DNA from 4 places in the Desulfomicrobium salsuginis genome. Region 1 is predicted to be linked to each of the others. Evidence: predicted binding sites of a transcription regulator. Region 1 holds the regulator's gene; each other region holds the start of a gene.
The links. Region 1 encodes sigma-54, which starts transcription at its own class of promoters, with help from an activator protein. Its sites were predicted from a motif close to CTGGCACGGNNNNTGCTT; they were not measured.
Positions count from the first base shown of each region.

Region 2: a site for sigma-54 is predicted at 2,000-2,017, ahead of nifJ (pyruvate:ferredoxin (flavodoxin) oxidoreductase). Genes of this name have one in related genera too.
Region 3: a site for sigma-54 is predicted at 3,561-3,578, ahead of ACYQ3G_RS15275 (Fe-S-containing protein). Genes of this name have one in related genera too.
Region 4: a site for sigma-54 is predicted at 6,423-6,440, ahead of fliD (flagellar filament capping protein FliD). Genes of this name have one in related genera too.

Region 1 is NZ_BAAHYA010000002.1:2,066,903-2,074,599, forward strand. It holds gene lptC (LPS export ABC transporter periplasmic protein LptC) at 1-339, shown strand, start outside; gene ACYQ3G_RS16330 (LptA/OstA family protein) at 355-870, shown strand; gene lptB (LPS export ABC transporter ATP-binding protein) at 867-1,589, shown strand; gene rpoN (RNA polymerase factor sigma-54) at 1,702-3,132, shown strand; gene hpf (ribosome hibernation-promoting factor, HPF/YfiA family) at 3,199-3,741, shown strand; gene ACYQ3G_RS16350 (PTS sugar transporter subunit IIA) at 3,746-4,195, shown strand; gene rapZ (RNase adapter RapZ) at 4,219-5,106, shown strand; gene ACYQ3G_RS16360 (PTS sugar transporter subunit IIA) at 5,124-5,534, shown strand; gene ACYQ3G_RS16365 (PTS sugar transporter subunit IIB) at 5,537-6,001, shown strand; gene ACYQ3G_RS16370 (hypothetical protein) at 6,134-6,697, shown strand; gene ACYQ3G_RS16375 (manganese-dependent inorganic pyrophosphatase) at 6,802-7,697, shown strand, end outside.
Region 2 is NZ_BAAHYA010000002.1:1,240,723-1,248,419, reverse strand. It holds gene ACYQ3G_RS12720 (sigma-54-dependent transcriptional regulator) at 1-1,068, shown strand, start outside; gene ACYQ3G_RS12715 (hypothetical protein) at 1,077-1,211, opposite strand; gene nifJ (pyruvate:ferredoxin (flavodoxin) oxidoreductase) at 2,087-5,734, shown strand; gene ACYQ3G_RS12705 (L-lactate permease) at 5,814-7,526, shown strand; gene ACYQ3G_RS12700 (FAD-binding oxidoreductase) at 7,609-7,697, shown strand, end outside.
Region 3 is NZ_BAAHYA010000002.1:1,823,527-1,831,223, reverse strand. It holds gene ACYQ3G_RS15295 (AEC family transporter) at 40-954, opposite strand; gene ACYQ3G_RS15290 (hypothetical protein) at 1,031-1,753, opposite strand; gene ACYQ3G_RS15285 (hypothetical protein) at 1,750-2,214, opposite strand; gene ACYQ3G_RS15280 (putative 2-dehydropantoate 2-reductase) at 2,440-3,372, shown strand; gene ACYQ3G_RS15275 (Fe-S-containing protein) at 3,622-4,071, shown strand; gene ACYQ3G_RS15270 (ABC transporter permease) at 4,068-5,231, shown strand; gene ACYQ3G_RS15265 (ABC transporter ATP-binding protein) at 5,240-5,911, shown strand; gene ACYQ3G_RS15260 (PAS domain S-box protein) at 5,925-7,697, opposite strand, start outside.
Region 4 is NZ_BAAHYA010000001.1:1,014,627-1,022,323, reverse strand. It holds gene ahbC (12,18-didecarboxysiroheme deacetylase) at 1-598, opposite strand, end outside; gene ACYQ3G_RS04585 (hypothetical protein) at 731-901, opposite strand; gene ACYQ3G_RS04580 (zinc-ribbon domain-containing protein) at 901-1,881, opposite strand; gene asnB (asparagine synthase (glutamine-hydrolyzing)) at 1,933-3,816, opposite strand; gene fliS (flagellar export chaperone FliS) at 3,895-4,305, opposite strand; gene fliD (flagellar filament capping protein FliD) at 4,316-6,376, opposite strand; gene ACYQ3G_RS04560 (flagellin N-terminal helical domain-containing protein) at 6,509-7,405, opposite strand; gene tsaB (tRNA (adenosine(37)-N6)-threonylcarbamoyltransferase complex dimerization subunit type 1 TsaB) at 7,551-7,697, opposite strand, start outside.

The DNA.
Region 1 (7,697 bases):
GACTACGCCGAGGCCGGAGACGAGCTGATCCTGACGGACCCCGTCATCACCTACTGGGGCGAGGACGGCGAGGACCACGTCGAAGTCACGGCGCCCAAGGGGCAGGTCTGGCAGAAGGAGGACCGCGCCAGGATGTGGGACGGCGTCAACGCCACCCGGGGGGAATACCGCATGCGCGCCGACACCCTCGACTACACGGGCGGCAACCGCACCTTGGTTCTGTCCGGCCACATCGATATTTCAAGCGATTCCATGCAGGGCAGTTCCGACGCCCTGACCTATTTCCTGGACACGGGCGACATCCTGGCCCGCGGCAACGTCCAGGTCACCCTGAACTGACGAGCGGGAACATCTATGCGTTCACTCATTCTGATTCTCCTCCTGGCATGGGCCGCCCCCCTGTGGGCGGCGGAGCAGACCGTGCCGGTCAAGATCACGTCCGACACCATGACCTACACCCAAAAAGGCGACCAGGTGCTCTTTTCCGGGTCGGTGCACGTCATCCGCCAGGACGTCGAGATGTGGTCCGACACCCTGACCGTGTTCCTCGACAAAAAGCAGGGCGGAGGCAACTCCACCCAGACCGCCATGGACCAGCAAAGCTCCATCAAGAAAATCGTCTCCCAGGGCAATGTCCGCCTGAAGGCCGACAAGGGACGCTCCGGCACCTGCGCCAAGGCCACATACGAAACGGCCACGGAGATCCTGACCCTCGAAGGCGACCCCGTGCTCATGGAAGGCGCCAACAAGATCCAGGGCGAGGTCATCAAGCTCTACATGCGGGAGAACCGCAGCGAAGTCCTGGGCGGCAAGCAGCGGGTCGAGGCCATCTTCAACACCCCGGCCGACACCAAGGAGCTCAAGCCGTGACGATCCTGTCCGGCCGCCAGCTGGCCAAACGCTACGGCGCCCGCGACGTTGTCCGCGACATCGACCTCGACGTGCGCCAGGGCGAGGTCGTCGGCGTGCTCGGCCCCAACGGCGCCGGCAAGACCACGACCTTCTACATGCTCGCCGGCATCGTCTCGCCCACGCGCGGGGAGGTCACCCTGGACGGCGTGGACATCACCCGCTGGCCCCTGCACAAGCGCGCCCGCCTGGGCATGAGCTACCTGCCCCAGGAAAGCTCCATCTTCCGCAAGCTGACCGTGCGCCAGAACCTGCAGCTCATCCTGGAATACTCCGGCCGCACGGCCGAGGAACAGAAACGCACGGCCGACAGGCTCCTGGACGAACTCGGCATCACCCGCCTGCAGGACCAGCAGGCGGCCTACCTGTCCGGCGGCGAGCGGCGCAGGCTCGAAATCGCCCGCGCCCTGATCCGCGACCCGAAGTTCATCCTGCTGGACGAACCCTTCGCCGGCATCGACCCCCTGGCCGTGGACGACATCCAGACCATCATCGAGGGCCTCAAGGCCAAGGGCATCGGCGTGCTCATCTCCGACCACAACGTGCGCGAGACCCTGCAGATCTGCGACCGCGCCTACCTGGTGTATGACGGCCGCATCATCCTGAGCGGCAGCCCCGACGAAATCGTCGCCGACCCCGGGGCGCGCAAGGTCTATCTCGGCGAGGGTTTCAGCCTTTAGCGGCGTGCCGATTTCCCAAGGATTGCCACGACCTGCCTTCTGTGGCAAAGTCTTTGCTGGATGAATCCGCCGACGACAACACTGCATTTTACGCGTAGACGACAGAGACACTATGGGCCTTGAACTTCGACAGAACCTCAAGCTGACGCAGCAGCTGGTCATGACCCCGCAGCTGCAGCAGGCCATCAAGCTGCTTCAGCTCTCCCGATTCGAGCTCCTCGAAGCCGTTCAGCAGGAACTGCTGGAAAATCCGATGCTTGAGGAAGCGCCGCGGGAACTCTCCGAGGAGGTCGAAGCCCAGGCCCCGCCCGCCGAGCAGCGGGCCGACGTGTCCTTCGACGACGCCGAACTCATGCGCAACGCCGACTGGGAGAACTACCTCGGCGACTTTTCGAGCACGACCAAGCAGGTGCAGTTCAAGGAGACCGAGGCCCTCGAAGAGATGATGTCCTACGAGGCCAGGCTCTCGGGCAAGCCATCCCTGGAAGGGCATCTCCTGTGGCAGCTCTGCCTCTCCAACATCACCGAAGAGGAAGAGGCCATCGGCGAGGCCATCATCGGCAATCTGGACTCCCTGGGCTACCTGACGACCAGCGCCGAGGAGATCGCCTCCGAGACCCTTTCGCCCCTGGCCCTGGTCAAGTCCGTCCTGCACCGCCTGCAGCGCTTCGACCCCGTGGGCGTAGCCGCCCGTTCCCCCAAGGAGTGCCTGCTCATCCAGCTGGAGGTCCTGGGCCAGGACGACCCCATCCTCATCTCCCTGGTCGACGAGCATCTGGAGGACATCGAGAAGCGCCGCTACAAGCCGCTCCTGCGCAAGTTCAAGATCCAGATGGAGGACCTGAAGGCCTACCTGGACATCATCCAGACCCTGGACCCCATGCCCGGAGCGAGCTACGGCAGCGACAACACCGTCTTCGTCAGCCCCGACGTCTTCGTCTACGAGTACGAAGGCGATTTCGTCATCGTCATGAATGACGACGGCCTGCCCAAGCTGCAGCTCAGCCCCTACTACATGGAAGACACGAGCCTGGCCGTGAAGGGCCCGGACCGGGAGTACTTACACGACAAGATGCGCTCGGCCATGTGGCTCATGAAGAGCTTGCACCAAAGGCAGAGAACCTTGTATAAGGTGGTCGAGAGCATCGTGCGGTTTCAGCGGGCCTTCTTCGAGCACGGAGTGACCAAGCTCAAGCCCCTGATCCTCAAGGACGTGGCCGACGACATCGAGATGCACGAATCCACGGTCAGTCGCATCACCACGAGCAAGTACGTGGCCACACCGCACGGCATCTTCGAACTGAAATTTTTCTTCAATTCCGCGCTGGAGATGGACGACGGCACCCAGGTGGGCTCCGAATCCGTCAAGGCCATCATCAAGAAGATGGTCAGCGAGGAAGACCCCAAGCACCCCTACAGCGACGAGAAAATCGCAGCGGTGCTGAAGGAAACGCTGGATGTGAACATCGCCCGCCGCACGGTGGCAAAATACCGCGCCGTTCTGGGCATCGAGTCGTCATCCAAGCGCAAGCAGGTGTTTTGATATCCCACCCCGCGCCGCCCTTCGGGGAAGACGCGGGGTTGACCCTCAACTGACGAGGAGGATTCCATGAGGATAGTCTTCAACTTCAAGAACTTCGACCCTTCCGACCACCTGCGCAAGTACGCCAAGGACCGTTTCGGCAAGCTCGGCAAATTCATGGCCGGCACCCCTGACGCCGAACTGCAGGTCAACCTCGAAGTCGAGAAATTCCGCCATATCGCCGACGTCGTCCTGACCGGCAAGAACGTGCACATCTCCGCCCGCGAGGACAGCGAGGACATGTACTCCACCGTGGACATGGTGTGGGACAAGCTCGAAGCCCAGATGCGCAAGATCCGCGACAAGGACAAGAGCAAGCGCAAGGCCGGCGGCGAGACCGTGCGCATGGACGTCATCAGCTTCGACGAGGACACCACGGGCAAGCGCAGACAGAGCATCCAGCAGACCGACCACTTCGAGCCCAAACCCATGGTCGTCGAAGAGGCCGCCATGCAGCTCGGCAAGACGGAGAACGAGTTCCTCGTCTTCCTGAACGCCGAGAACGAACGCGTCAATGTCATCTACCGCCGCAAGACCGGCGACTTCGGCCTCATCGACCCTGGGGTATAAGGGCATGAAGCTTGCCGAATATCTGGACAAGGACCTGATCATTCCCGACCTTTCGGCCAGGACCAAGAAGGAGGTCCTGGCCGAACTCGTTTCGTCGCTTCCGGCCAAATTTCCCGGCGTGGACGCCAATCGCGTGGCCCAGGTGCTCATGGACCGTGAGCTGCTCGGCACCACGGGCATCGGCGACGGCATCGCCATCCCCCACGGGAAGCTGGACAGCCTCGGCCAGGTCATGGTCATCGTGGGCCGCAGCCGCGAGGGCGTCGATTTCGCCAGCCTGGACCACAAGCCGGCCACCATCTTTTTCACGGTCTTGGCCCCTTCCAACGTGGTGGGCCTGCACCTGAAGATCCTGGCCACAATCTCGCGCCTGCTCAAGGACACCGGCTTCCGTCAGGCTTTTTCCGACGCCGCCGACGGCGAAAGCCTGTGGCGGCTGCTGCAGTCCGTCTGAAAACCGCGCAGGGCACGTCACACATGGAGAAGCGCAGCGAACTCAAAAACGTCGTCATCGTCTCGGGCATGTCGGGCTCGGGCAAGAGCACGGCCCTGCGTGTCTTCGAGGACATGGGCTTCTTCTGCGTGGACGGCCTGCCGGCCCGCATGGCTCCGGCCCTGATCGAGCTGTTCTTCTCGTCCCCGTCCAAGGACTACCCGGGCCTGGCCATGGGCATGGACCTGCGCCAGCCCGACTTCGCCGGGCAGTGGCGTGAAGTGCTGCAGGACATGGAGAAGCTGTCGGTGCGCCCGACCATCCTCTTCACGGACTCCTCGGACCAGGTTCTGCTGCGCCGCTACGCCACCACGCGCCGGCCCCACCCCCTGGCCACGGGCAACCTGGGCCTGGAAGCCGCCCTGGACCGGGAGCGGGAGATTCTGGAGCCCATCCGCAACCAGGCCGACCTGGTCGTCGACACGTCCCACTACTCGGTCCACGACCTGCGCCGCGTCATCCAGGACAAGTGGGCCAGCATCGCCAGCCAGAGCCAGGGCATGCGCGTGCACCTCATCTCCTTCGGCTTCAAGTACGGGGCCCCGGCCGAGGCCGACGCGGTCATGGACCTGCGTTTCCTGCCAAACCCCTATTTCGTCGAGGACCTGCGTCCCCTGTCCGGACAGGATGAAGCCATCGCCCGCTACGTCCTGGACGGCGAACCCGGCCGGGAGTACCTGAAGAGGCTCTTGGAGTTCCTCGACTTCACCGTGCCCCTCTACGCCAGGGAAGGGCGCTACCGCCTGACCATGGCCTTCGGCTGTACCGGCGGACGCCACCGCTCCGTGGCCGTGACCGAAGCCGTGCTTGCCCACCTGAGGGCGTGCGGGTACACCGTCTCGGTGGAGCATCGACATTTCAGTCTCGGATAACGCTTTCTGGAGGAAGAATGGTTGGAGTGATTCTGGTGACCCATGGCCAGTTCGGCCAGCATCTGCTGGAGGCTGCCCAGACCATCCTGGGGCCGCAGGAACAATGCGCCCACCTGGCGGTGGAAGGCGCGGTGGACATGGCCACCCTGCTGACGGACCTGAAAAGCGCCGTCAAACGGATGGAGACGGGCGAAGGCGTGATCATCCTGACCGACATGTTCGGCGGCACGCCGTCCAACATCAGCCTGTCCCTGCTCCAGCCCGGCAAGGTCGACGTCCTGACCGGCGTCAACCTGCCCATGCTGCTGCGCATCCTCGGCATGCGCGACCAGGAGCTGACACAGTTGGCCCAGAATGCCAAAAACGCAGGCATCCAGGGCATCGTGCTCGCGGGCGAGGTGCTGACCCGCAAGATCGGCGAGGCCTAGACGTGCTCTGGTTCCGCATCGACAACCGACTGGTCCACGGTCAGGTCATCGAGGCCTGGCTGCCGCACATCAGGGCCAAGACCCTGGTGGTGGCCAACGACGACCTGGCCTCCGACGCGCTCAGGCAGGAAATCATGAGCCTGGCTGTCCCGAGCGACGTGTCCTTCGTCTGCTGCACCGTGGCCGAAACGCCCGACGTGCTGCGACGCGTCTTCAAGGGGAACGCCTCACAGCACGTCATGGTGCTGTTTTCGACCTGCGCCGACGCAAGGTCCGCGCACATGGCAGGGCTGTCCTTCTCCCAGGTCAACATCGGCAATCTGCACTACGGGCCGGGCAAGGAGCAGGTCTGCGAACATATCGCCCTGGGGCCTGACGACCGCAACTGCCTCAAGTATTTCGCGGACCACGACGTGGAAATCGACTTTCGCTGCGTGCCCACGGCCACGCCAAAGGTCAACCTATGAACCACCCGGAACCGTCATGATCACCCTGCACGACTTCACCATTCTGGCCGGAGGTGGTTTTTTTTTGCCCTGCTCTGGCTGACCCGCTTCGCCCTTGACCTGGGCTTCGTCCACCGCCCCCTCTTCGCCGCCATGCTCTGGGCGCTCCTGACCTTCAGGCTGCAGCCGGCCCTGAGCGCCGGAATCTTCTTCGAACTCCTGTGGCTCGACCTCTTCCCGGCCGGCACCTTCATCCCGCCCCACGGCCTGCTGGCCCTGACCGCCACCCTGGGCGCCCTGGCCTGCGTGCCCGAGGCGGACATGCGCCTCTCGGCCCTCATTCTGATTCTCTCCCTCCCCCTGGCCTACCTGGGCGCCTGGGTGGAACAACGCTACCGCAAACGCCAGAACCTGAGCTACAACAGGCTCATCATCTGGAACAGACGCGGCATGAACCAACCCTATACGCCGGACCGCCTTGTCTTCCAAGCCCTGGGCGAGATGTTCGCCCTGGGTTTCGCCCTCTACCTGTCCTGCACCGCGGCCCTGCTGGCAATCGTCAAACTGGTCGCCCCCTGGGTGGCCGGGGGGCCTCAGCCCACGTGGTCCATGCTCTGGATCGGGGCCTGCGCCGGGGCCGTCCTGGCGCTGCGCCTGCCCCGGGCTTACGCTCTGGCCGGCGCGAGCCTCGTGCTCGGCGTTCTACTTACGCTCTGACCCTTGACAATATCTTCACAATGTTCTCTCTTGGCAGCCGCGAATAATTGTGATATTTGGCACAAACTTATTGTTGGTCAATAAACCCTTGTAGGAGGAATACCATGTCCGTTTATGTTTTCGGTCACAAGAATCCTGATTCCGACACCATCTGCAGCGCTATCGCGCTGGCCGACCTGAAGAGCAAGCTGGGCGTGGCCTGCACCCCGGCCGCCCAGGGCGAGCTTCCCCCCGAGACCAAGTTCATCCTGGAAAAGTTCGGTGTTGCCGCTCCTGCCGTGAAGACCGCCTTTGCCGGCGAAAAGGTTTTCCTGGTCGACACCTCCGATCTGGCTCAGCTCCCCGACGACATCAAGCAGGCTGAAGTCCTGGGCATCGTCGACCACCATAAGCTGGGCGACCTGACCACTTCCAGCCCGCTCGAGTGCTGGATCTGGCCCGTGGGCTGCACCGCCACCGTCATCACCGCCATGTACAAGTACTTCGGCGTCGAGATCCCCAAGAACATCGCCGGCATCATGCTGTGCGCCATCCTGAGCGACACCGTCATCTTCAAGTCCCCGACCTGCACCCCGGCCGACAAGGAAGCCGCTGCCGAACTGGGCAAGATCGCCGGCATCGCCGACCTGGCCGCCCTGGGCATGGAAATGTTCAAGGTCAAATCCGCCGTTGAAGGCACCCCGGCCCGCGAGCTGGTCCTGCGCGACTACAAGGACTTCAACATGAACGGCACCAAGGTCGGCATCGGCCAGTTGGAAGTCGTCGACCTGTCCATCCTCGACGCCGTCAAGGGCGACCTGGCCGCCGACATCGCCAAGCTGAAGGCCGAGAAGGGCAACCACTCCGTGTTCCTGCTGCTGACCGACATCATGAAGGAAGGCTCCGAGATCCTGATCGCCTCCGACGACGCCTCCGTGGTCGAGAAGGCCTTCGGCGCCAAGCCCGTGGACGGAAAGGCCTGGCTGCCCAAGGTCATGTCCCGCAAAAAGGACGTCGTGCC
Region 2 (7,697 bases), 830 kb from region 1:
CCCATCAGACAGATCAAGGAGACCCTCAATCGGGCCCTGGCCCAGCGGCAGGACAGAAAGGACCTCGCCCTGGATCTCACGGACGTGGTGGGGCAGAGCAACGCCATGCGCCAGTGCTACGAACGCCTGGCCCAGGCCAGCGGCTCGGACTCGACGGTCCTGGTCACGGGCGAGACGGGCACGGGCAAGGAACTGCTGGCCCGGACCATCCACCGCAATTCGGGCCGGGCCGACCGCGCCTTCGTGGTCGTGGACTGTGCGGCCCTGACGGAATCCCTGCTGGAGAGCATCCTTTTCGGCCACACCAAGGGCGCCTTCACGGGTGCGGCCCGGGACCGCGTGGGCCTGGTCAAGCTCGCCGACGGCGGCACCCTGTTTCTGGACGAGATCGGCGAACTGCCCCTTTCGGCCCAGAAGACTTTTCTGCGCGTCCTGCAGGAGCGCCGTTTCAGGCCCGTGGGCGGGAACCAGGAACTGCAGAGCGACTTCCGCCTCATTTCGGCCACGAACCGGGACCTGTCGGCCATGGTCGCGGCGGGGGAGTTCCGGCAGGATCTCTTCTACCGCATCAACACTATCCACCTGACCCTGCCGCCTCTGCGCGAACGGGAGGAGGATATCCTGATCCTGGCGCGGCACCACATCGACAAGCTCTGCCGGCAGCGCAACATCCCGGTCAAGGAGATGGACCCGGAGTTCATGGCCATGCTCCGTCTCTACGATTGGCCCGGAAACGTCCGCGAACTCTTCAACACCATCGAACAGGCCTTCGTGCTGTCGGGCGCGGAGAAGACGGTCTACGTGCAGCACCTGCCGCAGGCGGTGCGTATCCGGGTGGCCAAATCCATGCTGGAGAGGAGTCGGGAAGATGCGGTGGAAGAGGCAGGAGACGGAGGGGACGAAGAGAATCTCCCTTCATTGAAGGACTTCAAGACCGCGATGGAAAGGGAGTACCTGCAGAGGCTCTTGCGGGCCCATGGGAGGGATATCCCCAAGATGCTCGGCGTATCGGGACTTTCCCGGTCTCACCTGTACGCCATGCTCAAAAAGCACGGCCTCGAGGCGTAGCTTGCGATCTATTCTTCGTCGACTTCCTTGCCCAGCCAGTATTCCTTCCAGGAATCGAGGATGTATTCCGTCTTGACCAGCACGCTGTCGCCGTCATTGATGCGCTGCTTCTGCATGGGGGTCAGCAGCTGCGACAGCTGCATCGTCTCGTTCTGAGAGAGGCCTCTGATAACGCCGCTTTTGGTTATGCTTTTTCCTTTCATCACAAACCTCCGTTTTGTGTCTGATAATGCATCAAATGCGATTGTGGCAAGATGCGCGCCGATTTTTTTAGCAAAATAATTGCCAATCAAGACGTATCGGCGCGTTTTGTTCGCCCTTGATTTCGTATCGTCCTGATTTTCAGTATGTTATGCGCTCGGTCTTTTTCAGACCGCCGCGGGGCGAGTTCATGTGCATGCACCGAGTGTGCATTTTTGAAACACCGCATGTGGCGTCTTGCGACGTTTGTGCACACCTGTGCGCAACGTCGGCCGGTCTGGCCGCGGAAATCCCCTTGCTGAAAAATGGTTGTTTAGTCAACCAAATTGTGCTACCCAGATCGGTCATGCGCAGTCCGGAAAATCAGACGCATTTTCGGCGATGCTCCGTCGATCGGTTCAGCGATCACGCCCGGTCAACCCCGTCAGCGGAATTCGGGTGGTCGGGAGGGCCGAAAAAGGGGCTGAGTACGCCGTCGGAGAATCCCGGCATTGGCATGTCCGGAAAACCGGACACGGGGGCCGTGAACGGCAAATCCGCCTTTAACCTTGCAATTACGCGCGTTAACCGGATTGAAGTTGTTTGTTTGCATTCCGCAAATATCGTGGTAGTTCTGCGGACAAACCCATGTTGTCTTTTTTTTCGGACAAACCGGAGGGAGGGGAGTGCTTGAGATGTCGATGATCTCGTAAATTATTTGTATTTCGGATGGTTAGATTGATTTTACCCGATGGCACAAAACTTGTTTCTACAGGTAGTGTCGCACGCTGTGGATGCGCACGCCTTGAAACACCAACCAGGCTTTAGGAGAAGATACATGGCAAAAAATATGAAAACCATGGATGGGAACACCGCCGTCACCCATATCGCCTATGCGATGAGTGACACGGCCGCCATTTACCCGATCACCCCCTCTTCGACCATGGGTGAGATCGCGGACGAGTGGGCCGCTCAGGGCCGTCTGAATATTTTCGACCAGAAGGTTCTGGTCCGTCAGCTGCAGTCCGAAGCCGGAGCAGCCGGTGCGGTGCACGGCTCCCTGGCCGGCGGCGCGCTGACCTCCACCTTCACGGCCTCCCAGGGCCTCTTGCTGATGATCCCGAACATGTACAAGATTTCCGGCGAGCTGCTCCCCGGCGTCTTCCATGTCAGCGCGCGCGCCATCGCGGCCCACGCCCTGTCCATCTTCGGCGACCACCAGGACGTCATGGCCTGCCGCCAGACCGGCTTCGCCATGCTGGCCTCCAGCTCCGTGCAGGAGTGCATGGACCTGTCCCTGGTCGCCCACCTGGCCTCCCTCGAATCGAGCATCCCCTTCCTGCACTTCTTCGACGGCTTCCGCACCTCCCACGAGATTCAGAAGATCGAGGTCATCGATTACGAAGACATCAAGAAGATCGTGAACTACGATGCCATCGCCGACTTCCGCGCCCGCGCCATGAGCCCGACCAACCCGACCATCCGCGGCACCGCCCAGAACCCCGACATCTACTATCAGGGCCGTGAAGCCGCCAACATCTATTACGACCAGGTGCCGTCCATCGTCGTCGAGCAGATGAAGAAGGTCGCCTCCATCACCGGCCGCCCCTACAAGCCCTTCGACTACGTCGGTCATCCGCAGGCCGAGCGCGTCATCGTGGCCATGGGCTCCGGCTGCGAAACCATTGAAGAAGTCGTTCGCCACCTGCTGGCCAAGGGCGAGAAGGTCGGCCTGGTCAAGGTCCGCCTGTACCGTCCCTTCGTGCCCGAGTTCTTCCTGCAGGTCCTGCCCGCCACCGCCTCGGTCATCACGGTCCTCGACCGCACCAAGGAACCCGGCGCCAAGGGCGATCCGCTCTTCAAGGACATCTGCACCGCCTACATGGAACGCGGCGAAATGCCCGAGATCGTCGCCGGCCGCTACGGCCTGGGCTCCAAGGAGTTCACCCCGGCCATGGTCAAGGCCGTCTATGACAACATGATGGTCTCCCAGCCCAAGCACCACTTCAACGTGGGCATCGAGGACGACGTCACCAACACCTCCCTCGACGTGCCGGCCTTCGCCGACACCACCCCTGCCGGCACCGTGCAGTGCAAGTTCTGGGGCCTGGGCTCCGACGGCACCGTCGGCGCCAACAAGGAAGCCATCAAGATCATCGGCGACAACACCGACATGTACGCCCAGGGCTATTTCGCCTACGACTCCAAGAAGTCCGGCGGCATCACCGTGTCCCACCTGCGCTTCGGCAAGGAGCCCATCCAGTCCACCTACCTGGTCAACGCGGCCGACTACATCGCCTGCCACAAGTCCAGCTACGTGCACACCTACGACGTCCTGGAAGGCATCAAGGACGGCGGCACCTTCGTGCTGAACTCCGCCTGGACCGCCGAGGACATGGAGAAGGAACTGCCCGCCTCCATGCGCCGCACCATCGCCAAGAAGGGTCTCAAGTTCTACAACATCGACGCCGTCAAGATCGCCACGGAAGTGGGCCTCGGCAACCGCATCAACATGGTCATGCAGACTGCCTTCTTCAAGCTGGCCAACGTCATGCCCTTCGAGGAGGCCGTTGCCCTGCTCAAGAAGGCCATCAAGAAGGCCTACGGCAAGAAGGGCGACAAGATCGTCAACATGAACATCGGCGCCGTGGATCAGGCCATCGAGAACCTGGTCGAGATCAAGGTTCCCGCCTCCTGGGCCGACGCCGTCTGCGACTGCAAGGGCGAGAAGGACGAGCCCGATTTCGTCAAGAACGTCATGCGTCCCATCCTGGCCCAGAAGGGCGACAGCCTGCCCGTGTCGGCCTTCGAGCCCGACGGACTGTTCCCCGTGGCCACCTCCCAGTTCGAGAAGCGCGGTGTGGCCATCAATGTGCCCGAGTGGATCGCGGGCAACTGCATCCAGTGCAACCAGTGCTCCTTCGTCTGCCCGCACGCCGCCATTCTGCCCGTGCTGCTGACCGAGGAGGAGATGGCCGAGGCCCCCGAGACCTTCGAGACCATCGACGCCCTGGGCAAGGAACTGAAGGGCATGAAGTTCCGCATCCAGGTCAACACTCTGGACTGCATGGGCTGCGGCAACTGCGCCGACATCTGCCCGGCCAAGAACACCGCCCTGGTCATGAAGCCCCTTGAGACCCAGACCCCGAAGGAAGTGCCCAACTACGACTTCTCGGTCACCGTGCCCTTCAAGGACAACCTCATGCGCCGCGACACGGTCAAGGGCAGCCAGCTGCAGAAGCCGCTGATGGAATTCTCCGGCGCCTGCTCGGGCTGCGGCGAGACCCCCTACGTCAAGGTGCTGACCCAGCTCTTCGGCGAGCGCATGATCATCGCCAACGCCACGGGCTGCTCCTCCATCTGGGGCGCCTCCGCGCCGACCACCCCCTACACGGTCAACGCCGAAGGGCATGGCCCGGCCTGGGGCAACTCCCTGTTCGAGGACGCCGCGGAGTTCGGCTACGGCATCCAGATGGCCTACGCCCAGCGTCAGGCCAAGCTGGTGGACCTGATCGAGAAGGCCCTGCAGGGCGAACTGCCCGAAGACCTGGCCGAAGCCTTCAAGGGTTGGCTCGAGAACCGCGCCAACGCCGAAAAGTCCAAGGAATACGGCGACACCATTCGTGACATCCTGGCCTTCACGCATCGCAACGACCTCCTCGAGGAGATCTTCGCGAACGAGGAACTCTTCACCAAGAAGTCCTTCTGGATCTTCGGCGGCGACGGGTGGGCCTACGATATCGGCTATGGCGGGCTGGACCATGTTCTGGCCTCTGGCGAAGACATCAACGTTCTGGTGATGGATACTGAAGTGTACTCCAACACTGGCGGGCAGTCCTCCAAGGCGACCCCGCTCGGCTCCATCGCCAAGTTCGCTGCCGCAGGAAAGCGGACAGGGAAGAAGGATCTCGGACGCATGGCCATGAGCTACGGCTATGTCTACGTGGCCACGGTCTCCATGGGCTACGACAAGCAGCAGCTCCTGAAGGCCTTCCGCGAGGCGGAGGCCTATCCCGGACCGTCCCTGATCATTGCCTACGCGCCGTGCATCAACCAGGGGCTCCGCAAGGGCATGGGCAAGACCCAGCTCGAGTCGAAGCTGGCCGTGCAGTCCGGTTACTGGCCGCTGTACCGCTTCAACCCCCTGGTGGCCGACGAGGGCAAGAACCCCTTCACCCTGGATTCCAAGGCTCCGGACGGATCCATCCAGGAGTTCCTGGCCAGCGAAAACCGCTACGCCCTGCTCGAAAAGATCGCGCCCGAAGACTCCAAGCGTCTGCGCAGCCAGATCGAGCAGGACTACATGCACCGTTTTGCGATGTACGAGTACCTCTCCAAGCAGGAGTTCGCTCCGGTTCAGGCCGCTTCCGAGCCTGTGGCCGCAGCCGCCCCTGCCGGTGAGGGCTGTACGCTTTCGGCAACCGCCGAGCACTCCGGGGCCAACAAGCCCGCAGAGCCCTGCGATGACGGCCGCGCCGGAAAATAGGTAAAGGCTCGCCGCCTGTCCGCGGGGTGGGGTACCCGCGGACGGGCGGCCAATTCATCAGTTTTATTTGGAGGGAGATATGTCAATTCCTGTCTTGGCAATGGTGGCACTGTTGCCCATTCTGGTGGCTCTTGTTCTGATGGTCGGCATGAACTGGCCTTCGACCAAGGCCATGCCTCTGGCGTTCCTGACCTGCGTACTCGGCGCCGTCGGAGCTTGGAATCTGCCTGCTGGCTACATCGCCGCCCTGTCCATCCAGGGCGTGATCACCGCCATCGGCGTGTTGATCATCGTCTTCGGTGCCATCATCATCCTGTACACCCTGAAGTACTCAGGGGGCATGGAAACCATCCAGTACGGGATGCAGAACATCAGCCGTGACAAACGCATCCAGGCCATCATCATCGGCTACATGTTCGCGGCCTTCATCGAAGGCGCCGCCGGTTTCGGCACGCCTGCCGCCCTGGCCGCCCCGCTGCTGCTGTCCCTGGGCTTCCCGCCCCTGGCCGCCGCGGTCATCTGCCTGGTCTTCAACTCCTTCTGCGTGTCCTTCGGCGCGGTCGGTACCCCCATCCTGTTCGGCCTGAAGTTCCTTGAGCCCCTGGTCAAGGCCGCTGCCGAATCCGGCATCGCGGGCCTCAACTTCGCCGACTACGGCACCTTCGCCAAGGCCATCGGCCAGTGGGTCACCCTGATGCACGGCCCCATGGCCATCATCCTGCCCATCTTCATGCTCGGCTTCCTGACCCGCTTCTTCGGCCAGAAGAAGTCCTGGTCCGAAGGCTTCGCCGCCTGGCAGTTCTGCGTTTTCGCCGCCGTGGCTTTCCTGGTTCCCTACCTGGGCTTCGCCTGGCTGGTCGGTCCGGAATTCCCGTCTCTGATCGGTGGTCTCGTTGGCCTCGGCATCATCGTGGCCGGTGCCAAGGCCGGTTTCTGCGTGCCCAAGGAAACCTGGGACTTCGGCCCCCAGTCCACGTGGGACGCTGCCTGGACCGGTACCATTGCCACCAGCACCAACACGGTCTTCAAGGAGCACATGAGCCAGTTCAAGGCTTGGTTGCCCTACATCCTGATCGGCGCCATCCTGGTCGTGACCCGCATTCCCTCCCTGGGCCTCAAGGCCGTGCTGGCCGCCCAGAAGATTCCCTTCAACGACATTCTCGGCTACAAGGGCGTGTCCGCCTCCATCGATTACCTGTACCTGCCCGGCACCATCCCCTTCATGCTGGTCGCCATCCTGACCATCGCCATCCACGGCATGAAGGGTGACGCCGTGAAGCAGGCCTGGACCGAATCCATCGCCAAGATGAAGGCCCCGACCATCGCGCTCTTCGCCGCCGTGGCCCTGGTCTCCATCTTCCGCGGTTCCGGCGTGGCCGACCCGCTGCTGAACCCCAACAACTACCCGTCCATGCCCCTGGCCATGGCCAAGACCGTCGCCGCCATCGCCGGCAACGCCTGGCCCATGCTGGCTTCCTACGTGGGCGGCCTCGGTGCCTTCATCACCGGTTCCAACACGGTCTCCGACCTTCTGTTCGCCGAATTCCAGTGGGGCGTCGCCCAGCAGCTGGAACTGCCGCGCCAGATCATCGTGGCCGCTCAGGTCGCCGGCGGCGCCATGGGCAACATGGTTTGCATCCACAACATCGTGGCGGTCTGCGCCGTCACCGGCCTGATCGGCCGCGAAGGCATGATCCTGAAGCGCACCTTCTGGCCCTTCGTGCTCTACGGCATCGTCGTGGGCATCGTCGCCTCCCTGATGTGCTTCGTCTTCCTGCCTCACCTGTTCTAGTTGTCAATGCGGTCCCGGGAGTTGCGCAAGGCTTCCGGGACCGCTTCATCCATATCAGCGAGCCTCACGCAAGGAGAGAATAATGATTTCAGCGAGTCTGCTCACCGAGTTCCAGAATCTGCTGGGCAAAGACAATGTCCTCGTAAGCGAGTCCGACCGCCACGCCTATTC
Region 3 (7,697 bases), 240 kb from region 1:
TTATTGTTTTTTGGGAGGCAGTTTGAGGCCGGGCCGGCCTCAGAGCAGCAGACCCAGCAGCAGCGGCATGGAGACGATGGCCAGCATGGTCTGCACGGTGATGATGGCGGCCATGCGGTCGTGGTCGCCGCCCAGGACCCGGGCCAGGATGTAGGACGAGACCGAGACCGGCACGGCGGTGAAGATCAGGCAGACGCCCATGGGCGTGCCCGAAAGGCCCAGCGCCCTGCCTGCGGCGAAGGCCAGCAGGGGCAGGGCCAGCAGTTTGCAGAACGAACTGGAGATGATGTCCTTCCAGCCGTCCAGGGCGGCGGAGAAGGACAGCCCCGCGCCCACGGCCAGCAGGCCCAGGGGCAGGGAGGCGTTGCCGAGGATGTGCAGCCCTTCCTGCAGCATGGACGGCAGCGTGACGCCCGTCCCGTGCAGGGCGAAGCCTGCGGCGCAGGCCAGAATGAGCGGGTTGCGGCCGAGCTGCACCAAGGTGTCGCGCAGGCCGCGCGCCTGGGTGTTTCGCCCGTGGCGGGTCAGGACCAGCACGCAGAGCACGTTGACGGTGGGGATGACGGTCATCAGGGCCACGGCGGAGAGGGACAGCCCTTCGTCCCCGAAAAGGCCGCCCACGGCCGAAAGGCCGACGTAGGTGTTGGGCCTGATGGCCCCCTGGAAAATGGAGGTGAAGGCCGGGCCGTCGTTCTGCAGCCGGGGCCGGGCGGCCATGAGCGCCGCGGCGATGACGCATATGGCGGCGACGAGGCTCGCGGCCATGGCCAGCAGGGGATGCTGCCCGGTTTGCATGGAGGTCAGCTTGTCGATAAGCAGGGCCGGGAAGAGTACGTAGTAGGTCAGGCGTTCGGCCTGGGGCCAGAACTCCAGGCTCGGGAAGGAGGCCCTGCGCAGCATGAAGCCGGTCAAAATGAGCAGGAAAATCGGCAGGATGGTTTGAAGAACGTTCACCGCGCACCTCCGTAGCGGCGAACACTAGACCCATGGTTGGCGGCTGTCCAGCGGGCCTGCCGCCCGTTTTCGCGCCTCAGGACCGTGCGCGAAGCTCCGGCCAGATTTCGTGCAGTGCGGCGGCGATGTGCTCGTCCCCATGGGCATCGTTGCGGACCGTGTGCGCGTGCAGAAAGTCCGCGGCGATGCGTTCCAGGGCGTCCGTTACGCGCTCCCCGTGACGGGGCCGCCTGGCCATGTAGAGGTCGAAGTGGTCGACCTTGTCCCGCCGGATGCGGTCGTCGATGCGCCGGATGCGGATGTCGCGCTCCGTGGTCACGAACAGGGTCTGCAACCCCTGGCCGCGCAGGGATGCCAGGGCTCCGCGGAGGAGGGTGGGCATGCGGAAGGACTCGTCGTGCCCCATGTGGAAGGCCAGCAGGCGCAGGGCCGTGTGGCTGACGACCATGACCGGCTTGCGGCGCAGGAGCCGGTAGGCCAGGACGTCCGCCAGGATGCACAGGGACAGCGTCGTCGGCAGCGCCCAGGCGATGAGGGGATAGATGCGCAGGAAAAGCCTCTCGGCGAACAGGCGCACGGGCCCCTTGTGCTCCGAGGACTCGGCCGCGCAGGCCGGGGCCGAGAGCCAGCCGCGTCGCTTCTCCACGAATACGCCGGCCTCCTGCAGATGCGCCATCACCAGCTGGGCCACGTGATCCTTGCCCGAGGCGTCGGTGCCGAGGATCAGGACCAGGTTGGGGCGCTGCGCTGTCCTTTCCTTCGCGCGGTCCGGGATTTCGCCCCGTGCGGCGTGACTCATGCCTTTCCTTTCACGGCCCGGATTTCGGCGGCGCGCTCGGCGAACAGCTTCCGGTGCAACTCCATGTGCACGAAATAGTCGCGGATCAGCGCCTCCAGGGTGATGTCACCGTCCTCGCGTCTCCAGACATGATGCAGGGCGGCCGGGTTCACGCTTTCGATGAGGTGCAGCAGGAACAGGTTGTAGCTTTTCCACAGGGCCAGCACGTCGGCGTAGCCGAAGGGGCCGATGCCGGTCACATTCCGCCACTCTTCGGCGTCGTACTTGGGGAAGACGAGGACGGGCTCGAGCTGCAGGCGCACGAAGCGCTGGTGGTTGTTGGCGGCGGAGTCCACGAGATGGGTGACCATCTCCTTGAGGGTCCATGTGTCTTCGGTCAGGCGGATGTCGGCCAGGTGAGCGCTGGCGTCCATGAGGTTTTGGAAGGCGTCGATGTGCGTTCTGTATGCGGCGGTGTCCATGTTCGCTCCTTGTTTCGTGCGTGGACGAATAGCGCGGGAGGCGGCGACGGTTCAAGGGGAAATGGGCTGGCCGGCCGAGAGGGCGTTCTTGACAGGGCGCCGCTCGTGCGAGACGTAACCGCCTCCCGGAAGCATTTCGGTTTTCCGTACCGGTCCAGACCGCGCAGGTGGTCCGAAATCCGGACCGGCGGGGCCGACGCCACAAAAATTCCCAAGGATGCATCCATGAAGATCGCCGTCATCGGTTCCGGCGCCATCGGCACCTACTACGGGGCCCGGCTGCTGAGTGCCGGGCATGAGGTCCATTTCCTGTTCCACTCGGACTACGGACACGTCCGTGACAACGGCCTGCGCGTGGATTCCGTGCGCGGCGACATGTTCTTCCCGCAGGTCAACGCCTACGGGCGCGTCGAGGACATGCCGCGCTGCGACGTCGTCCTCGTGGCCACCAAGACGACCACCAACCATCTGCTGGAAAAGCTCCTGCCCCCGGTCTGCGGCCCGGGGAGTGTCGTGGTGCTGATGCAGAACGGCCTGAACGGCGAGCGGGCCATCGACCGTTTGGGCCTGGGTGTGACGGTCATCGGCTGCCTGTGCTTCGTATGCTGCAACAAGGTCGGGCCAGGCCACGTCGCGCATCTCGATTACGGCAAGGTGACCCTGGGCCACTATCTTTGCGGCGACCGCCCGGCCGGGGTCACGCCCGAACTGGAACGGGCCGCCACGCTTTTCGAGGGTGCGGGGATCCCGGTGGAGAAATGCGACGACCTGATCCTGACGCGATGGCGCAAGCTGTTCTGGAACATCGCCTTCAACGGCCCGTGCGCCCTGCTCGGCGCCACCACGGACCTCATCGTCAGCTGTCCGGCCACGCGCCGGCTGGCTCGCGACCTGATGGTCGAAGTCCGGGCCGGCGCCCTGTCCATGGGCCGCGACATTCCCGAATCCTTCATCGGCGACATCCTCGATTCCACGGACAGAATGGCCCCCTACAAGCCGAGCATGATGCTCGACGCCGAGAACCGCCGTCCCCTGGAGGCCGAGGCCATCTACGGCGAGCCCCTGCGCACCGCCGCCGAGCGTGGCGTGGACCTGCCCGCGGTGCGGACCATCTACCTTCAGCTGCTCTTTCTCGACGAGCGCCTGCGCTCAGCCTGAATTCGCCCTTCATACGGACTGTCCCCCCGGAGGCCCCGCGCCTCCGGGTTTTCCCGCTCCGAGCGGGCCTGCCTGCCCTCGCGTCGCGACTGGCCTGCACATGTGCAAAAGGATTGATGCCGCTACGCGCACATGTGCCAGGTTCTGCATTTCGTGCTGTCCATCCACTGGAATGATTCGATTTTTCGTTGGTACGCTTCGTGCTTTCAAATTCAGATCATATTAATACGAATTTTTCGGGGGATGATCATGAAAACCGTTCGCGCCGTGTTTCTCGCTGTCCTGATGTCTCTGGCCGCTACCCAGGCCTTCGCCTTTCTCGACATGTTTTCCGGGCCCAAGGACGTGCAGGCCGAGAACGGCGTCGTCAGGATCCCGGCATCCGAGGTCTCCGACGGCAAGGTCCACCATTTCCGCTTCGCGGGAGACGGGCCGGAGCTGAAGTTCTTTCTGATCGAGAGCGGAGACAGGCTGCGGGCCGCCTTCGACGCCTGCGACGTTTGCTACCACGCCAAGAAGGGCTACACCCAGGACAAGGAGTTCGTGATCTGCAACAATTGCGGCATGCGCTTCCACGCCTCCCGCATCGGCGACGTCAAGGGCGGCTGCAACCCCGCGCCGCTTGCGCACCGGGTCGAGGGCGGCGATATCGTCATTTCCGTGGCCGACTTGGCAGCCGGCGCGGAGTTCTTCAAGTGAACATCCTGACCATCCCCCTGCGGACCATGCGAAAGAAGTGGCTCAAGACGTCGCTTCTGTTCACGGTGTTCGCCCTGAGCGTGGTGGCCATCGTCTCCCTCAACTACGTCTCGCGGGAAGTGGGCCATTCCCTCGAAAAGAAGCTGACGGCCTTCGGCGCCAACATCCTGGTCTCGCCCAGGAGCGAGAAGCTGACCGTGAGCTACGGCGGGTTTTCCATGGGCGACATGCTCATGGGCATGACGGATCTGCGCGAGACCGACGCGGAGGAGCGCATCCTGTCCATCGGCTACCGCGACCGCATCAGCGTCGTGGCGCCCAAGCTCGTGTCCATGGCCAGGGTCGGCGATGTGGCCGTGGGCGTGGTCGGGGTTCGCTTCGAGCGTGAGAAGGTCCTCAAGGGCTACTGGTCCATGCAGGGCGATTTTCCGGCCGCGGAGAACGGCGTCCTGGCCGGCTCCAAGGCCGCGGCCCGGCTCGGCCTGAAGGTCGGGGACGGGTTCGATTTGGCCGGGCGGCCGGCGGTGGTCTCCGGCATCCTCGACCCCACGGGCAGCGACGACGACTCCGTCATGTTCGCGGACCTGGGTTTCGCCCAGGCGGCCTTCGGGCAGGAGGGCAAGGTCAGCTTTGTCGAGGTGGCCGCCCTGTGCGCGGGCTGCCCCATCGAGGACATCGTGCGCCAGCTGGAGGAAAAGCTCCCCGACACGGACATCCAGGCCATGCAGTCCATCGTCAAGCAGCGCATGTACTCGGTCCACTTCGTCGAGCACCTGATCCTGACCGTCAGCCTGGTCATCCTCCTCATTGCCTGCTGCATGGTCGGCGCGACCATGCTCTCCTCGGTCAACGAGCGGGTCCGCGAAATAGGCCTGCTGCGCTCCCTGGGCTTTTCCCGCGCCGGGATCTTCGGCGTGTTCTGTTTCGAGGCGGTGCTCATCGGCCTGGCGGCCGGGGTCGTCGGGTATTTCGGTGGATTTTTCCTGAGCGTCGAGGTTCTGGATCTCCTGGGCATGGCCCAGGAGGCCGAGGCTGCCATGCACCCCGGGCATCTCGTGCTGACGTGCGCGCTCATCGTCGGCGTCTCCGTCCTGGCCGCCTTCTTCCCGTCGTGGAAGGCCGCTTCCATCGAGCCGTCCACGGCGCTCATCTCCCTGTGAGGCACGCAATGCTTGAAGCCAAAGACATCACCAAGATCTTCACCTCCGAAGGGGTCGCCACCCCGGCCCTGCGGGGCGTCAGCCTGACCGTCGGGGCAGGGGAGTTCGTCAGCATCGTCGGGCGCTCGGGCTCCGGCAAGACGACGTTTCTGAACGTCCTCTCGACCCTGCTGACTCCCGACGGCGGAGAGATTCTCTACGGCGGCGAGAACGTGACCGCCTTCTCCCCCGAGCGTCTGAACAGGCTGCGCAACCGCGACTTCGCCGTGGTTTTCCAGTTCCACTACCTGCTGCCGTACCTGACGGCCCGCGAGAACGTGCTGCTGCCCTTCATGACGGGTCTGGGCCGCGTGGGCGGCCATGAACGGGCCAGGGCGGACGAGTGCCTGGCCCGCGTGGGCCTGGCGGACAAGGGATGCAAGCTGCCCGGACACCTGTCCGGCGGCGAGCAGCAGCGCGTGGCCATCGCCCGCGCCCTGGTCAAGGACTCGAAGATCCTCTTCGCCGACGAGCCCACCGGCAATCTGGACAAGACCACGGGGGAGTCAGTCATGTCGCTGCTGGCGGACCTGAAGCGGGACGGCCTGTCCATCGTCATGGTCACCCACGACGAATCCTACGCCCGCCGCGCCGACAGGGTGGTGCGCATGGCCGACGGGGTCGTGCTCGCAGAGGCGTGAACGGGAGGTCGGCTCAGCCCTGCATGACTTCGGCGATGGTCCTCATGAGATCCGCGACGACCACGGGCTTGGCGATATAGCCGTCCATGCCCGCGGTCAGGAACTTCTCCCGGTCGCCGGTCATGGCGTAGGCCGTCATGGCGATGATGGGGACGCGCCGTTTTCCCCGGAGGCTCTCGGACTGCCGGATGGCCATCGTGGCCTGGACGCCGTCCATGACGGGCATCTGGATGTCCATGAGCACGCAGTCGAAGCGCTGCCCCTCAAGGGCCTCGACGGCCTTCCCGCCGTCTTCGGCCAGGACGATCTCGTGTCCGGCCCTGGTCAGAATGATCTGGATGGGCATCTGGTTGGATGGGTCGTCTTCCACCAGAAGGATGCGCAGCCGCCCCTGGCCGTCCGCAGCTTCAGCCGTTTCGTGCGTCGCTGGGGCGGACGCCGGTTCCAGGGGCAGCACGACGCGCATCGTGGTGCCGTGCCCCGGGCTGCTCTCGACGTAGATCTCGCCATCCATCAGGTTGACCAGTCGTTGGACGATGGCCAGGCCGAGGCCTGCCCCCTGATAGGTGCGGGTGTAGGAATTTTCCACTTGGCGGAACGGTTCGAATATTTCCTTAAACCTGTCTTCGGCAATGCCGATGCCCGTGTCGGTGATGGTGAAGCCGACCTTCAGCCCGCCCTGCCCGGGCGACGACAAGGCCTCCACTGTCAGGTCGACCCGTCCCTGATCCGTGAATTTGAGGGCGTTGCCCACCAGATTGAAGAGGACCTGCCTCACTCTCGTCTCGTCCCCGACGAAGCGGAGGGGCAGGGCCGGATCGATGCGGCATCCCAGACTGACGCCCTTGGCGTTGGCCGTCGGCGCGAAAAGCGTCGACACGGACTCCGCGATCTCGCCGAGGCCGAACTCCGCCTTGCGGATCTCCATCCTGCCTGCCTCGATTCTCGACAGGTCGAGGATATCCGCGAGCAACCTGTTCAGCCGGCCGATGGATCCTTTGGCCAGGTCCACGTATTCCGACTGCTCGGCGTCGAGGGACGTCGTCTCCATGAGCTGCAGCATGCCCATGACGCCGTTGATGGGCGTGCGGATTTCGTGGCTCATGTTGGCCAGGAATTCCGACTTGGCCTGGTTGGCCGCCTCGGCCGCCTCCTTGGCCTTCAACAGGGCGTCTTCGGCCAGCTTTCTGCTCGTCAGGTCCACGTCGAGGCAGAAGAGTTCGGGGGGGCTGTCCGGCTTTTTGACGATGACGTGGCTCGAGAAGACGAGCACCCTCGAACCGTCCCTACGCATGAGCGACAGCTCCCCGGCGGGGATGGGGATGCCCGTCTCGGCCATGGACCGCATGTCCTGCTGCACGAATTCCCGTATCTCCGGCGGGATGATCAGATCCACCAGGTTTTTTCCGACCGCTTCCTGCGCCGTATACCCGTAAAGGGTTTCCGAGGCTGCGTTCCAGTATATCGTTGTGCCGGCCAGGTCATAGCCCTGGACCGCCACGGAGGGGACCTGCTCGAAAAGGTTGCGGAAGCGCGCCTCGCTTTCGCGCAACGCCTCCTCGGTCCGCTTGCGCTCGCCGATGTCCTCAAGGGTGGCGATGACGCCCGTGCATTTCCCCCCGTCGGTGATTGGGTTGAAGACCACCCGCAGGTGTTTGCTCAGACCTCCGGTGATGGAGGTATACTGGTCTTCGAAGACCGCGACCTCGCCGGCCAGTGCCCTGACGATGGTTTCCCGCATTTTCGGGGTGCTTTGGCGGGCGGTGTTGAAGCCAATCAGTTTTTC
Region 4 (7,697 bases), on a different contig from region 1:
CGAAGAGGTGCGGGATTTCCGAGGCGTTGCGCTTGTTGATGGTGAAGCGCAGGCCGACCTTGAGGCCTTCGGCCTGGCAGTTCTCGACGCCCTTCAAGGCCTGCTTGTAGGCGCCGGTCACGCCGCGGAACTTGTCGTGCACGGCCTCGGCGCCGTCCAGGGAGATGCCGACGTAGGACAGGCCGACTTCCTTCAGTTCCTTGGCCTTGGCCTTGGTGATCAGGGTGCCGTTGGTGGAGATGACGGCGCGCATGCCCTTGGACGTGGCGTACTTGGCCAGTTCGACCAGGTCTTCGCGCACCAGGGGCTCGCCGCCGGAAAAGAGCATGACAGGCGCGCCGAACTGCGCCAGGTCGTCGATCATGACCTTGGCCTGCTCCGTGGAGATGGGGTCCTTGTGGGCGCTCGGCTCCACGGCGTGGGCGTAGCAGTGCACGCACTTGAGGTTGCAGCGCTGGGTCATGTTCCAGACCACAACGGGCTTCTTGTCCTTGGCGAACTGCAGCAGGTGAGAGGGGAGTTGGGCGGAATTGCGTCCGTAGCGCAGGGCGTCGGAGGGTTCCACCGTGCCGCAGTAAAGTTTGGAGATACCGATCATGGTTGCCTCATGTGAACGCGAAGGTTCGTCTATGGGGTGCGAACCGGACGGCGCGGGGCCTGGCGGTTCGGAAAAATTCGGGAGAGCCGAAGGCTTGTCCTAATGGCTGTGGCTGTCAAGTCAAGGGCGGACCTATTGCAGGGTGCGGGTTGGGGGCTCGTCCCCCAGGAGGCGGGCCACCTTGTCCTGGTGATCCCTGGAAGCGGATTCCTTGCGGGTCGTCTGCTCGGCGGGTTTCCTGCGGGCGTTGCGGCCCAGGCCCTTGTCCACGGCCAGCCGCCAGAGACTCTTGAACGTGCGCATCAGGCCCTTCCGGTGACGAGGGTCAGGACGATGGCCACGGCCAGGGCCAGGAGCATGGGCAGCACGAGCACGGCCAGGACCTGTTTGTTGCTGGCGCCGTGCACGTGGCGCAGCCCCAGGAATTTGTAGACCGTGGCGCCGATCATGGCCAGGGGCATGCCGATGTAGGGGATGACCATGAGCAGCATGGGCGCCGCGCTGTACGCCTCGGCGCGGAAGGTCCCTTCGAAGCCCTTGGTGTCGGCCTTGAAAAGGCGCAGGAAAAAATGGTTGATGGCCGTGTCCATGAACAGGAAAACCGAGACTTCGAGGGGGTAGAGGATGAGGGCCAGGGCTGCCTGCGCGGTGTGCCCGAGCCCTTCGGTCAGCAGGCTCGGTGGCATGATGCCCAGGAGCTGCCAGATGGACTGGGACAAGGCCACGGCCTGGATGACGACGAGAAAAAAGAGCAGTGGCTTCATGATCCCGTGGCCCACGGGCATGGCCGAGAAAAAGCCCTTGGGGTTGGCGAGCACCTGCATGAAGGTTTTGGCGAAGGCCAGTGGGTAGCCCGACGTCGCGCGCTCCCACAGGGGGAGGCTGGCCTGGGGCTGGTCGTCGGCGCCGGCCCCGTGGGCTTCGTCGCCGTCGTCGTCGTTCAGGGCCTCGAGCTCCTTCCAGAGATCGTCCTCGCGCGGGGCCTGGCGCTGGTGCGGCGCGGGATCTTCCGCTGCGGGACGTGCAGGAGTCTCGGCGGGCTGGACCTGCGCCGTTTGCGCGGGGCGTTCGTGGCGAGGCAGTGGGGCGTCTGCGGGTGCGGTTGGCTGAGCAGGCCCGGCAGGTTCGTGCTGCGGGACGCCTACGCCGGCCGGCTGACCGGGAAGTTCCCGGAATTTGAACCGGTGCTGGCACTTGGGGCAGGTGGCCATGACCGCCTTTGGCGGAAGCTTGGCCTCGTTGACGGTGCGTCCGAACCCGCAGCTGGGACAGGTGATGTTCATGACGAATGCGCTCTCCTCTTGCGAGAAGGCTGATACCCCCTCTTGGTCCGATTAGCAACCGCGGCGGGTTTTGGGGCAGAGAAAGAGGTCGTCGAAGAGGTGCACGAAAAAGGCCACGATGAGCACGCCGCTGTAGTCCATGGTGCTGTCGGAATCGAATTCGCGCAGCATGTGCTCGATGAATTCCGGCCTGAAGTAGCCTTTGTCCCGCACGGCAATGGGAGACAGGGATTCGCCGATCAGCCCCCTGAACATGCGTACGAACCATTTGCCCGGGGGGGCCAGGGGTTGCTTGCGGCGGCGGCAGATGGCCGGGGGCAGGAACGTGCGGAAACCTTTCTTGAGCAGGTGCTTTTCGTTCAGCCCCCGCATCTTGAAGCGGCCCGGCAGTGAGAAGACGTACTCCACCAGCCGGTGGTCCATGAAGGGGGACCTGAGCTCCACGGAGTTGGCCATGCTCATGGTGTCTGCCAGGGGCAGGGTCAGGTTGGGCAGGCGCATGCGGCTCTCCAGGTACAGGGCCTGATCCAGCAGGGACCTGGAGCCCGGAACCGTCGGCAGTTCGCCGTCCCGCTCCCCGAGTCGCGGAAGCAGCCTCTCGATGAAGCCGTCGGACAGGAGCTGCCCCTTCATCTGAAAGGCCTGGAACCTGTACGGCAGGGCGGGGTGGGCTGCGGGGAAGCCCTTCAGGGCCGTGTAGTGCATCAGGGCCTGCTGCGGCGAGGAAAGGGCCGGGAAGACCCGGCGCAGGAGGTTCGCGCGGGCCGGGGTCTCGCTGCGGCCGATGAAGTCCATCAGCTTCAGGAGCTTGAAATAGTCATACCCGCCCAGGATCTCGTCGGCGCCGTCGCCGGACAGGACGACCTTGAAGCCCATGTCGCGGATCTGACGCGACAGCAGGTACAGGGGCAGGTTCAGGAGCGTCACCAGGGGCGTCTCCAGATGCCAGACCAGGTTTTCGATTTCTTTCTCCTCGATGGAGCAGAGGAACTCGTGGTGCGTGGTCCCGAAGGCCCCGGAGACCATGCGCGCGAAGTGGCGCTCGTCGTAGCCCGCGTCCTCGAAGGTGATGGACAGGGTGTGCACCGGCGCGTTGGAGAGATGGGCGTAGAGGCCGGTCACGCTGCTGGAGTCGATGCCGCCGCTCAGGTACGAGGCCACGGGGACGTCGGACACGAGCCTGGCGCGCACTGCTTCCATCAGATGGTGGCGCAGGCCTTCGGTCGCGTCGTCCTCGCTCAGACCGGCAGGCGGCGCGTCCATGGGAATGTCCCAGTAGGCCGCGACGCGGAGCCCCTTGCCGTCGTGGACGAGAAAGCTCGCGGGCGGGACTTGGCGTATCCCTTCCAGGAAGGTGTCCGGGGCGAGGTTGAAGCCGTAGTCGAGGAGCCGGTCCATGGCCAGGGCGTTCACGGCCCGGGGGACGCCCGGATAGTGCAGGATGGCCTTGATCTCGGAGGCGAAGACAAGGGTCCCGTCCGGCAGGGCCGCATAGAAGAGCGGCTTCTTCCCCATGCGGTCCCGGGCCAGGAACAGGCGCCGGGCTCCGGGGTTCCAGATTGCGAAGGCGAACATCCCCGCCAGCCGGTCCAGGCATTTTTCGCCCCACTGCACATAGGCGGCCAACAGGACTTCCGAGTCGGAGCGGGTGCGGAAATGGTGGCCGAGGCTGGCGAGTTCGACCCGCAGGGGCTGGTAGTTGTAGATCTCGCCGTTGAAGACCAGGATCATGCCTGACGGTTCGTGGACCAGGGGTTGGTTGCCGCCCTGCAGGTCGATGATGGCCAGGCGCCTGGACGCCAGGGCGCAGCGCTCGTCCTGGTGCAGCCCCTGGTGGTCGGGGCCGCGGTGGGCGATGGCCAGGGCCATGGCGCCGAGGATGTTCGTGTCCGGAGTGATTCCGCTGGGATTGAAAAAGCCGGCTATGCCGCACATGCACGCGTTCCCGGTTGAGGTGGTGTCCCGGTGGACGGATGCAGAATGCGTGCCCTGGCGATACCGCGCATCGGCAGGTCAGCGTGCGTAGTAGGCTGCGGCCTTGGGTGGCGCGGGATGGGGCTGTGTCCTGGAAATTTCGGCAAAGGCCGAGCGGAAGGAGGACAGGATGCCGATGACCTCGTCGATGATGGCCGTGTCCATCTTCAGGTTGGCGCGCAGCAGGCGGGTGTTGCAGTACATGTAGAGGCGGTGCAGATTTTGGGCGAGATCGCCTCCCCGCTCGTTGTTCAGGGAGCCGTCGAGTTCGGCGATGATGTCCAGGGCCTGGGAGATGAGGATGCCTTTCTTGGCGAAGTTCTTGGCCTCGATCTCCTCCTTGGCCTGTTCGAGGAAGGTGATGGCCCCGTCGTAGAGCATGACCACGAGGTGTCCCGGGGTCGTGGTGGTGACGTGAGTCTGCATGTATGCGTTGGCGGCTTTGTGCACTGCGTTCTCCTTAACTGGACGAGCCCGGCAGGCTCTTGATTTGCGAGCTGAGCTGGGTCGAAATGTTGTCGTAATTGCCCAGGACCGCCTCGAGGTTGGCGAAGCGCAGCCGAAGGGTGCGCTCCAGCAGGGCCAGCCGCCGCTCCTCGTAGGCGATCTTGTCGTCGATGGAGTCCATGATGTCCTGGTAGTTGTCCTTGAGGATCTCCAGGGTGCCCGTCAGGGGGTCCGTCAGTTTTTTGATCTCCTGCGACAGCTCCTCGGCCTTGCCGGACTTGATCTGGACCTGCCCCGAGTAGGAGCCGGGCGTGAGGTTCAGAATCTCCACCGCCAGGCCGCGTGCAGTGTTGCCGTCGCCTGTGGCGACGATCTTGTTGCCGTCGATACCTGCGGCATATCCGTTGATGCTCGCGGCCGTGATATTGCCGCCGGCGTCCACCGTGTAGGAAACTGCGAAATCTCCTGCGCCGGTGATGCCCTTGACGTAGGAGTCGAACTTGAAATTGGATGATTCCACGGCCTGTCCGTTTACCATCTCCTTGGTGGACGGATAGTAGTCCGCGCTGAAGAGTCGGGCCACGGCGTCGGGGTTCGAGGTCAGGGCGGCGGAGAAGGCGCTTTGGTCCAGTTTCAGAAGACCGAAGGTGGGGGATCCTTCGCTGGTGTCCGTGGTGATGCCGATGCTGCCCAGGGAGATGAGGGGGTCCATGTCGTAGTCGAAGCCCACGCCCTTTTCGGCCAGGATGTTCTTGATCTTCTGCTGGATCATCTGCAACCCGTAGTTGCCCGTCAGCAGGGAGCCGGACACGCTGGAGCCCACCGTCGTGACCTGGGTCTGTTCCTTGATCTGTTGCAGCACCGCGTTCACGGATTCTACGAAGGTCTGGACATTCGAGGTCACGGACTCCGGATCCAGGCTGGTGGTGAGCGTCGAACTTCCGGTGCTGGTCAGGTTCATGGTCACGCCGGGGATGACGTCGGAGATGGCGTTGGTCGCTCGCTCGATGTACCCGTCCGTGGCGCCCTGGATCTGACTGAAATGGCGGGCCTGCAGGCTTTCGACGTTCGTGCCCGGGGCGTTGATGATGGAAATCTGGTTGGCGGAGCCCGGCTCCCCGGCCAGGGTGAATTCGAGGCTGCCAAAGGCGTCGGTTGCGGAGGCGGTGACGCCTGTGGCGGCCGTGATATTCGCCGCCAGGTCGGCCCATGTGTCGGAGGCCGAAATGGTTATGGAATGGATGTTGCCCGCATATGCGAATTTGAATGTCCCGCCGCTGGCGGACACTACGTCGGTGGAGGCTGCGCCCGCCACGGTTGTCTTGAGAATGTCCGCGGTCTGGGTCGGGGGGATGAGCGGGAAGCCATCCACGCGGAGCTGCGCGTTGCGCGCGTTCTGCGTTTCGATGAACTGGCTCTTTCCAAAGTTTGCCAATAAATTCGGAGAAGTCAGTACGTCGTCGACGATGAAGTCATTGCTTGCGCCCAGGTCCATGCTGCGGATCTGCAGACGGTAGCCGCTGCCGTCGTTGATGACGCTGGCGCGCACGGCGTTGCGGTTGTCCGGGTCCGAATTGATGAGATTCGCGAATTGGGACAGGGTTGTGGTGGACGTGACGTCCACGGAAACCTGCCGGGAACCGACAGTGAAGGCGAAGGTCCCGGATGCGCCTCCGCTGATGACTTGGTCAGGCGAGGAAAAAATTACCGCCCCCATGTGCATGTCGTTGGTCGCCAGGGATACGACCTCGATCTGATGGGAACTTTCTTCCGCCGCGCTGCCGGCTGTGGCTGTCAGGGCCAGCGGGTTTGAAGATGCGACCTGCTTGACAAGAAATTCGTCCGGCGTGTTCATGCCGTCCAAGGTCGTTTTCAGCGAGAGCAGTGCCGTGGACAGGGAGTCGAAGCTCTCGCTCTTGGCTTCCCACTGGGCGCGCCAACTCTCCAGCCGCTTGGTGTGCGTCTGCTCGACCTCGACCAGCTTGGTGACCATGGACTCGAAGTCGGTGCCCGAACCGAGCCCGGTGAATCGTATGGCTCCGGAAGTGAGAGTGGTGGTCAGGTCGTCAGCCATGGGGCCTCGCGTGCTTTGGGATGAGGTGCGTTCGCATCCAGGACTCAAGCAAACTCGGTGCCATCCCTTCAGGGAAAAAAGGCCGGGCCGCTTCCGCGACCCGGCCGGGAATGCGTCGTCAGCTCAGGGGCGTTATCCCTGCATGAGCTGCAGCGCCATCTGCGGCAGGGTGTTGGCCTGGGACAGCATGGCCACCGCTGACTGGGTCAGGATCTGGTTGCGCACGAAGTTGGTCATTTCCGTGGCCACGTCCACGTCGGAGATCCGGGATTCCGCTGCCTGCAGGTTCTCGGACTGGACCGTCAGGTTGGTGATGGTGTTTTCCAGGCGGTTCTGGAGGGCGCCCAGGTTGGCGCGGATGTTGTCCTTGGAGATGATGGCCTTGTTCAGTGCTTCGAGAGACTTCTGAGCTCCTTCCTGGGTCGAGATTGAATACCCGCCATCTAAGGCCGGATCTGCAGCGTTTCCAACTCCGAGAGCCGACGCAGTCGCAGTACCGATCTTGATGTAGTAGTAGTCCTCGGCGCTGTCATTGGCCGTCCCGAAGTGGACCTTGAGCTTGCCAGTGGACTGTAGGCCACCACCACTGAAGGTGTCGCTCGAAAGGTTGCCGTTCAGCAGATAGATGCCGTTGAAGTCCGTGGCGTTGGCGATTCGGGTGATTTCCGAGGCCATCTGCTGGTACTCCGAGTCGATGATCAGACGCTGGTCCGAGGTGTAGGTGCCGGTGGCGGCCTGCTCGGCCAGCTCCTTCATGCGGATCAGCTTCTCGTCGATGACCTGCAGGGCGCCGTCGGCGGTCTGGATCATGGAGATGGCGTCGTTGGCGTTTCGCACGCCCTGGTTCAGGGACGCGATGTCGGCGCGCATGAGTTCGCGGATGGCGAGGCCGGCTGCGTCGTCGGCGGCCGTGGTGATGCGCAGGCCCGAGGACAGGCGGTTCACCGAGGTGGAAAGGTTGCTGTAGGCGCCGGAAAGGTTTCGGGCCGCGGTCATGGCCATCAGGTTGTGGTTGATGATGAGTGACATAGGTAATTCCTCCTTGAAAGATTGTCGGCATCCTTGCCTTTGGATTCGCAGCCTGATGGGGCCGCTTCATTGCTCTTGATGACTGAATCGGCAGGAGGCGGATTTTCTTTAGGGGAAATTTGTCCGACAATTCATGTCAGACGGATCACTCGAAGTCCGGGATGTGACGCCGCGCTTCATCGCTGGGGATGCCGCGGGACTGGGCGATGGCGTCGAGGTTGTCCTCGGCGTCGGATTTGCGCAGGTAGAGGGGCGGGGGAGGGCTGCCGGCGTAGGATGCCGCGCATGCCGC